DNA from 2 places in the Microbacterium sp. NPDC060117 genome. Region 1 is predicted to be linked to the other one. Evidence: predicted binding sites of a transcription regulator. Region 1 holds the regulator's gene; the other holds the start of a gene.
The links. Region 1 encodes HspR, which represses chaperone genes until heat shock. Its sites were predicted from a motif close to AAGTTGAGTCNNNNNGACTCAACTT; they were not measured.
Positions count from the first base shown of each region.

Region 1 (4,311 bases):
TCGAGGTGGGCTACCGCCTGGGCGATGTCGAGCTGCGTCCCGCCAAGGTCGTCGTCGCCGTCCCCGCTGAGTAGGGGGTGGTCGATGGCTAGCCAGGACTGGTTCGACAAGGACTTCTACAAGACCCTCGGCGTCTCCAAGGACGTGTCCGAGGCGGACATGAAGAAGACCTACCGCAAGCTCGCGCGCAAGTACCACCCGGACTCCAACCCCGGCGACGCCGCGGCGGAGGCGAAGTTCAAGGAGATCAGCGAGGCGTACTCGGTGCTCTCCGACGCCGAGCAGCGCGCGGAGTACGACCAGATCCGCGCGATGGGCGCCGGCGGCGCGCGCTTCACGGCTCCGGGCAGCGCCGGCAACGGCGGCTTCGACGACGTGTTCAGCGCGTTCAACCGGGGCCGTGGCGGGCAGTCCGCCGACTTCGACGACATCTTCGCCATGTTCAACCAGGGCGGTGGAGGGTTCGGATCCGGTCGGTTCGGGCAGTCGTCCGGCGGGTTCCGGGGCTATGGCGGCCCGCAGAAGGGCGCCGACGTCACGGCCCGCACCACGCTGTCGTTCGCGACCGCGGTGAAGGGCGAGACCGTCACGCTGCAGGGCGAGGACGGGCGTCCGCTCAAGGTGAAGATCCCCGCGGGCGTGAAGGACGGGCAGAAGATCCGTCTGCGCGGTCGTGGGCGGCCTTCGCCCGACGGCGGGGAGAACGGCGACATCGTGGTCCAGGTGGCCGTGAAGCCGCACCCCGTGTTCACCCGTGACGGCCTGAACCTGCGGGTCACCGTGCCGGTCACGTTCACCGAGGCGGCGCTGGGCGCCACCATCGAGGTGCCGACCCTCGGCGGGGATCCGGTCAAGCTCAAGGTCGCGCCGGGCACGCCGTCCGGTCGGGTCCTGCGGGTCAAGGGCCGGGGTGTCACCACGTCGAAGGCCACCGGCGACCTGCTCGCCGAGGTTCAGGTCGCCGTGCCGTCCCACCTCGACGAGGCCGCACGTGAGGCGCTGGAGCGCTTCCGCGCGGCCGAGCCGGCCGAGAACCCGCGCGCCGAGCTGCTGGCGAAGGCGCGGGCGTGATGGTGGGCGCGATGGGCGGCGCTTCGCTCCGGGACCGTGACGAAACGCGGTGCTCTCGCAAGAGACCGCGTTTCGTCTCGCTCCTCGCTGCGCTCGGGGCTCGCTCAACGACCCCGGGGAAGGCGCGCTCGCTCGACGACCCCGTTCGTGCGGGAGGTGGGCTATGCCCGATGAGCGCATGAACGCCGAGACCCCGATCTTCGCGATCGCCGTCGCCGCTGAGCTCGCCGGCATGCACCCGCAGACGCTGCGGCAGTACGACCGGATCGGCCTGGTCGTCCCCGGCCGTACCAGGGGCGGATCCCGTCGCTACTCGATGCGCAACATCGAGCAGCTGCGCGAGGTCGCCCAGCTGTCCGGCGAAGGGATGAGCCTGCCCGCGATCGCGCGCCTGCTCGACCTCGAGGACGAGGTGCGCACCCTGCGGCGCCGCGTGGGCGAGCTCGAGCACGACCTGCGTGAGGAGCGGGCGAACCGCCCCGGCGTCCGCGTGTTCGCCGCCGGCACGACCGGATCCGTCATGGCCGTCCCGTCCGGACGCCGGATCCGCCGCCCCACCGAGGTCGTGCTGTGGCGACCGTGGGGGAGCGCCCCGGAGCACGGCGACGACGTCGCCGACGATCCGGACGACAGCCGGCGCTGACGCCGCATCACGGCGCTGACCGGGCAGCACGGCGTAGGGTCTGGTCATGAGCTCCCTCGGCGCCGCCGTCCCCGTCCTGCGCATCTTCGACGTCGCGCTCGCGAGGCGCTTCTACCTGGACCGGCTCGGGTTCGAGGTCGAGTTCGAGCACCGGTTCGCAGAGGGCCTTCCGCTGTATCTGGGGATCCGCCGCGGCGACTGCCGGATCCATCTCAGCGAGCATTACGGCGACGGAACACCCGGGACCGCCGTGTGGATCCCGATGCGAGACGTCGTCGGCTTCCGTGCCGAGTTCTTCGAGCGCAGCGCCGGCGAGGCGCCCTTCCCCGGAATCGAAGACGATGCCCCGGGCGGCGCGACGATGGTCGTGCCCGACCCGTTCGGCAACATGCTGCGCTTCGCCGAGTCCGGCGACGCCGACGCCGACGGCTGAGCGCGGAGATCGCGCACCCGTCGATGCTGCTCCGGCCGGGCGGATCCATCGCCCGGAAGGTGCGGCGGGGGAGGGCGCTGCGGCAGGCGGCGGGTTCATGCAGACTCCTTCTCGGGTGTTCATCTGAGGGGTTCGTCACGTCTGCGAGAGGGGAACGAGGCGGTGAAATCGATTTCCCCTGCGCCGACCCTGGAGGGCGCGTTGCGCAGCGGGAAGCTCCACCCGGAGTTCCGCAGGATGCGAAATCGTCACCCGACCGCGCGGAATCGCGGGAATCGACGAAGAGCGTCTTGTGTCTGAAATCGATTTCGCCTACTCTGAGTGCAGCCCGGTCGATGCCGACTCAGCGCGACCGCGGACCCGGACCCCTGTGCCGGACCCAGCACCGATTCGACGAGGAAGTCGTGTTCCCGAGGAGGAACCCATGAAGACGGACACACAGCGCACGCGCCGGGTGGTGATGGCCGCTCTCGGCGGCATCACGGCGGTAGGACTGCTCGCGGGCTGCGGCTCGAGCACTCCGGGCCAGGCCGCAGGCGACGGAGGCGACTCCTCCGGCAAGACCACCATCGAGTTCTGGCACCGCACCTTCACGCCGCCCGAGAACGCCTGGTACAAGGACATCGTCAAGAAGTTCAACGCCTCCCAGGACAAGATCGTCGTGAAGGACACCGAGATCCCCGCCGACGCCTGGGACCAGAAGATGAAGGCCGCGCAGGCCGCGGGCAAGGCACCCGACATCTACACCCACTCCGGCAGCATCCAGGACGCCGTGAACGCCGGGCAGCTGTACGACCTCGGCAAGGTCGTCGACAAGTCCAAGCTCGGCGAGATCATCGACTCCGCCAAGTCGGTGTCCGAGATCGGCGGCACCTATTACGCGTATCCGCTTCTGCAGGAGGCGCAGACAGTGCTGTTCTGGAACAAGGACATGCTCTCCAAGGCCGGCGTCGACACCGACAAGGCACCGGCGACCTGGGACGACCTGCTCGCCGACTGCGCCAAGATCCAGCCGACGCTCGCGCAGGGGCAGTACTGCATCTCGCCGGCGTCCGACGCGATCACCTTCGCCTGGTCGACCGTCGGCCAGCAGTACAACTTCGCCGGGCACACCGCGCTCACCGACGACTGGTCCAAGCCGGACATCGACAACGCCGCATACCGTGACCTGATGTCCAAGTACAAGGAGCTGTGGGACAAGGGGTACATGCCCAAGCAGGCCCTCGCCGCCTACGTGGAGGGCAAGGACTTCGGGCAGAAGAAGGTCGCCTTCAAGGTCTCCGGCTCGTGGATGATGTCCGAGATCGGATCCGACTATCCCGATCTGCTCACCAAGACCGGGATCGGCGCCTTCCCGAACGCCTCGAGCGCCGACGGCCGCACCGCGACCACGCTCGGCAACTTCAAGTGGGTCATCGACGCGAAGAGCAAGCACGCCGACGCGGCCGGGAAGTTCCTCGAGTGGTCCCTGGCAGGCGACCCGCAGAACCTCGTGCCCTTCTTCGTGAACACGCAGTTCACGAAGGTCCCCGTGCGCAAGACCGTGCAGGACGCCGTCGCGAAGGACGAGGCCGCGGCCAAGGCGCCCTGGTCGACCGTGATCACGAACGACATCGCCCCGGACGCGATCCCCGAGCCGACCTACCCGTGGGACGTCTCGCTCGCCGTCGGCACCGCCATGGAGTCGGTGATGAAGGGCGCGGCCTCGCCGGATGACGCGATCAACACGGCGAACGCCGCGATCCAGAAGGTCATCCAGTCGCAGGATCTGCCCAGCAAGGCTCCCAAGAAGTGAGTGCGGCGCGGTCGGGGACCGCTGCGCGGCCGTCCCCGACCGCGCAGTCCGCGCCCACCAGCTACGAACGACGGGGAGAGATGATGGTCACCGAAGCGATCGAGGGCGGGCGCACGGTCAAGCGCCGGCACGCGCGATACCGGAGTCGCGACACGAAGCTCGCGTATCTGATGCTCGCCCCCGTGGTGATCCTGCTGGGTGTCTTCGTCGCGTGGCCGGCGGTGTACGCCGGCTTCCTGTCCTTCCAGGACTGGAGCTTCTACAAGGATCCGCAGTTCGTCGGCTGGAAGAACTACGCCGACGTGCTGACCGACCCGCTGTTCGTCGCCACGATCGGCCGCGGCTTCCTGTTCGTGCTGCTGACGGTGC
Region 1 covers NZ_JBHWXR010000003.1:466,239-470,549, reverse strand. The annotation lists gene ACFWCK_RS13895 (nucleotide exchange factor GrpE) at 1-74, shown strand, start outside; gene ACFWCK_RS13890 (DnaJ C-terminal domain-containing protein) at 85-1,071, shown strand; gene ACFWCK_RS13885 (heat shock protein transcriptional repressor HspR) at 1,235-1,714, shown strand; gene ACFWCK_RS13880 (glyoxalase superfamily protein) at 1,761-2,147, shown strand; gene ACFWCK_RS13875 (ABC transporter substrate-binding protein) at 2,572-3,942, shown strand; gene ACFWCK_RS13870 (carbohydrate ABC transporter permease) at 4,026-4,311, shown strand, end outside.

Region 2 (4,311 bases), on a different contig from region 1:
CGAGGTCCAGCAGGTGACGGGTCGCGATCCGGCCCACCTCGCGCTGATCGACCGCGACCACCTGGGTCGACGCCGTGCGCGATCCGTCGATCGTGATGGTCGGCACTGTCCGCGTCAGCTCGTCGATCGCGCGTGTCGTCGAGATCAGCGGGACCGCGAGCACGATCCCCTCGACGCCCTGGTCGGCGAGGCGCGACATCGCCTGCTCGATCTCGCCCGCGTCCAGGGAGGGCGTCGTCACGGAGTTCACGATGTAGCCGGCTTCGGATGCGGTGGTCTCGATGCCGACGGCCACCGCCGTACGCGAGTAGAAGCCCGTGCGCAGCGACACGACGCCGATCGCCCTGCTCCGCCCGGACGACAGGGCGCGGGCGGCGTTGTTGCGGCGGTAGCCGAGCTGTTCGACCGCGGCGAGCACCTTCGCCCTGGTCTCCGGCTGCACGCTCGGGTTGCCGCTCAGCGTGCGGGAGACGGTCTGTGCGGAGACTCCCGCCAGGCGCGCGACATCCGCCATCCCCGGGATGCGGCGAGGATCCGGTGTCATGGCGGTGGTCATGGGTTCCGATCGTCGGCGGGCGCACGGGAGTCGCCCGGCACACGTGCATGATATCGATCACATCCGCGGACGCGCGTGATGCCGGGCGGCGGTCTTCGCGCGGGCATAGCCTTGAGCCGTGACCTCGTCGGAACCCGGTGACCCGCTCGGCGCGCTCCTGGATCGTGCGCGCACGGCTCTCTCCGGCGTGCCGCGGGAGGCGCTCGGGCGTGAGAAGACCCCGCGATGGCGGGCGCCGCGCATCGTGCGCGCCGGATCCGCCTGGCACGTCGGCGTGCTGCTCATCGACGACGACGCGGTGTACGCCACGGCCGAGGTGCTGCGCGCCGCGGCGCCGGTGCGCCGAGGGTATGCCGCGGAGTCGGCGCGGGCCAGGGCCGAGAGACGTGCCGAGGCCTCCCGCGGCGGCTTCGGCGACGGTGAGACCGTGCATGTGGGATGGACGTCGATCGACGTCGCGACCGTGTCGGCCGGCGGCTCGTCGGGCCCCCTCGCGCTGATCGACGGCGTGCCGTCCGTGCGGTGGTCCGCGGCGGGCGGGTTCACGCCGCTCAGCGGATATCTGGAGGAGCGGATCGCGCTGCTGCGGCAGGGGCTCGGCGACTGAGCGAAGCGCCCGCCTCGGGCGCTCGCTCGAGGCCCTGCCTCAGCGGGCGAGGGCGCGCTCGCCGAAGCGGTGGAGGATCCGCGCCGGCTCGGTGACCACGGATTCGAGCACCGCCTCCTGCACGGTGTGGAAGGCGTCCGGGTCGAAGTACCCCGTGGTGCGGTAGAAGACCATCCGATCGGCGAAGTCCCGCGGCGAGGGCTCGGGATGGAACTGCGTCGCGTACAGATCGACCCCGACGCGGTACGCCTGCACCGGGCAGGTGTCGTTGCCGGCGAGCAGCACGGCCCCGGGCGGCACGGTCACCGCGCTCTCCTTGTGCGCGGTGAAGGCGTGGAACACGGGCCCGGCGGGGCCGAAGAGCGGATCCGCGACGGCATCGGCCGTGGTGCGGATCTCGGCCGCGGTCGCCTCCTCGGGGCTGTCCATGCCGACCTCGCCGCCGAGGAGGCGCGTGATCACGCCGATCCCGAAACAGGTGAAGAACGCGGTGGTGGTGCCGTCGATCGCCCGCTCCGCGATCCGCTCCAGATCCGACTCGACCCGTCGCTGCGTCTCGGACTTGCGGACGTCGGTGACGTTGAACGGCGAGCCGCCGATCACGAAGCCTGCGTAGCGGTCGAACACGTCGTCGGGCAGGGCCGTGGTGGTGAGGTCGATGCGGTCGAGCCCGTCGGCATCGACGCCGAGGGCGACACGGAACGACGCGCGCTCCGCCGTCGCCGCATCCAGCTCAGGGCGCACGCCGACATACAGAAGCGAGGCCATCCCTGGATTCTAGGGGAGGGGAGCGGCGCCGCCGAGTCGCGATGCAACGCTCCGGAACAGTCGGGAAGCGGAGTCGGGAATACCCGAGAGGGACTCGCGTTGAACTTGACAGCACAACGCTCAAGTTTGAGAGGAAGCGAAATGCCCAACGATTTCACCGACGCGGGTTCGGGCTCGTTCGACGAGTTCCTCGCCCGCTACCTCGCCGGTGAGCAGGCCCGGCAGACCCGGTCCATCGACCTCAGCCGGTTCCTCACCGTGCGCACTCAGCGCATCCTGCAGCGCGCCGGCCGGTTCGCGCTCGAGCGCGGCCAGACCGAGCTCGACGCCCTCCACGTCCTCCGCACGATCGTCGAGGACGACGCCGTCGACCAGGCGATCCGCAACATCGGCGTGACGCCGCAGGCCATCGTCGACGCCGTCGACACCCGCCTCCCCGCACCCGGTGACGCCTCGGACATCGACGCCGCGACCATCACCCCGAGCGCCAGCCGCGCGCTGTTCCACGCCTACCAGGTGGCGCGCTCGTCCGGTGCGACCTACATCGAGCCGGAGCACGTGTTCTTCGCGCTCGTGCTCGGACAGGACGCCCCCGCGGGCCAGATCCTCGCCCGCGCCGGCGTCACCGCCGAGGCCTTGACCCAGGGTCTGCGCGAGCCCCTGCCCGCAGGTGCGGCGCCCGACCAGGACGGGGCGGCCGCGCAGCCCGCATCGGAGACGCCGATGCTCGACCGGTTCGGCCTCGACCTCACCGCACGTGCGCGTGCGGGCGAGCTGGATCCGGTGATCGGCCGGGCCTCCGAGATCGAGCAGACGATCGAGATCCTCAGCCGTCGCACCAAGAACAACCCGGTGCTGATCGGCGAGGCCGGCGTCGGCAAGACCGCGATCGTCGAAGGTCTCGCCCGCGCGATCGTCGACGGCGCCGTGCCCGCGCAGCTCGCCGAACGCCGTGTCGTGGCGCTCGACCTGCCGGCGATGCTCGCCGGCACCCGCTACCGGGGCGACTTCGAGGAGCGTCTGACCCAGACGATGGACGAGATCGCGGCACACAAGGGCGAGATCATCGTCTTCATCGACGAGGTGCACACCGTCGTCGGCGCGGGCGGATCCGGCGAGGGCGGCGGCATGGACGCGGGCAACATCCTGAAGCCGCGCCTCGCGCGGGGCGACCTGCACCTGGTCGGGGCGACCACGCTCTCCGAGTACCGCCGGATCGAGAAGGATCCGGCCCTCGAGCGTCGCTTCCAGCCCGTGAAGGTCGCCGAGCCCTCGATCGAGGACGCCGTGCGCATCCTGGAAGGGCTCAAGCCAGCCTACGAACAGCATCACGCCGTCGAGTACACGGACGACGCGATCCGAGCCGCCGTCGAGCTGAGCGCGCGGTATCTGCCCGATCGGGTGCTGCCCGACAAGGCGATCGATCTCATCGATCAGGCCGGCGCCCGACTGCGGCTGCGCCTCGGCGTCGTGACCGACGTCGCGGCCCTGTTCGCCGAGCTGGCCGACCTCGAGGCACGCAAGAACGCCGCGGTCGGCGCCGAGCACTACGAGGAGGCCTCGCGGATCCGCGACGAGATCGCCGCCGTGCAGGCCCGGATCGACGACGCCGGCAGCACCGCCCGCCGGGCGGATGTCGAGTCGGCGGTCGTGGGGGAGGGCGAGATCGCCGCGGTGATCGCGCGCGCCACGGGCATCCCGGTCAGCCGGGTGTCCGAGAGCGAGCGCGAGCGCCTGGCCGACCTCGAGTCCGACCTGCACGCCCGGGTGATCGGGCAGGACGACGCGGTCGCCGCCGTGGCACGGGCCGTGCGCCGCAGCCGCACCGGCATGGGCGACGCCCGTCGACCCGTCGGATCCTTCCTGTTCCTCGGTCCCACCGGCGTGGGCAAGACCGAACTCGCCAAGGCCCTCGCCGATCGCCTGTTCGACGACGAGACCGCCGTGATCCGCTTCGACATGAGCGAGTTCGGCGAACGGCACACGGTGTCGCGGCTCGTCGGCGCCCCTCCGGGATACGTCGGCTACGACGAGGCCGGCCAGCTCACCGAACGCGTGCGGCGCAACCCTTACGCGATCGTGTTGTTCGACGAGATCGAGAAGGCGCACCCCGACGTGTTCAACCTGCTGCTGCAGGTGCTCGACGACGGCCGCCTGACCGATGGTCAGGGCCGCACGGTCGACTTCCGCAACACCGTGATCGTGATGACGTCGAACATCGGATCCGAGTTCCTCGCCTCGCGGTCGGGTGCGCTCGGGTTCGTGGCGTCGCAGGATGCCTCCGCGAACGGGTTCGCCTCGCAGGAGGACCTGCGGGCGCGCGTGATGGGCAAGCTCCGCGAGGCCATGCGGCCCGAGTTCCTGAACCGCATCGACGAGA
Region 2 covers NZ_JBHWXR010000001.1:640,921-645,231, reverse strand. The annotation lists gene ACFWCK_RS02870 (LacI family DNA-binding transcriptional regulator) at 1-556, opposite strand, end outside; gene ACFWCK_RS02865 (glutaminase) at 675-1,163, shown strand; gene ACFWCK_RS02860 (GMP synthase) at 1,203-1,931, opposite strand; gene ACFWCK_RS02855 (ATP-dependent Clp protease ATP-binding subunit) at 2,073-4,311, shown strand, end outside.
Region 2: a site for HspR is predicted at 2,034-2,058, ahead of ACFWCK_RS02855 (ATP-dependent Clp protease ATP-binding subunit). Genes of this name have one in related genera too.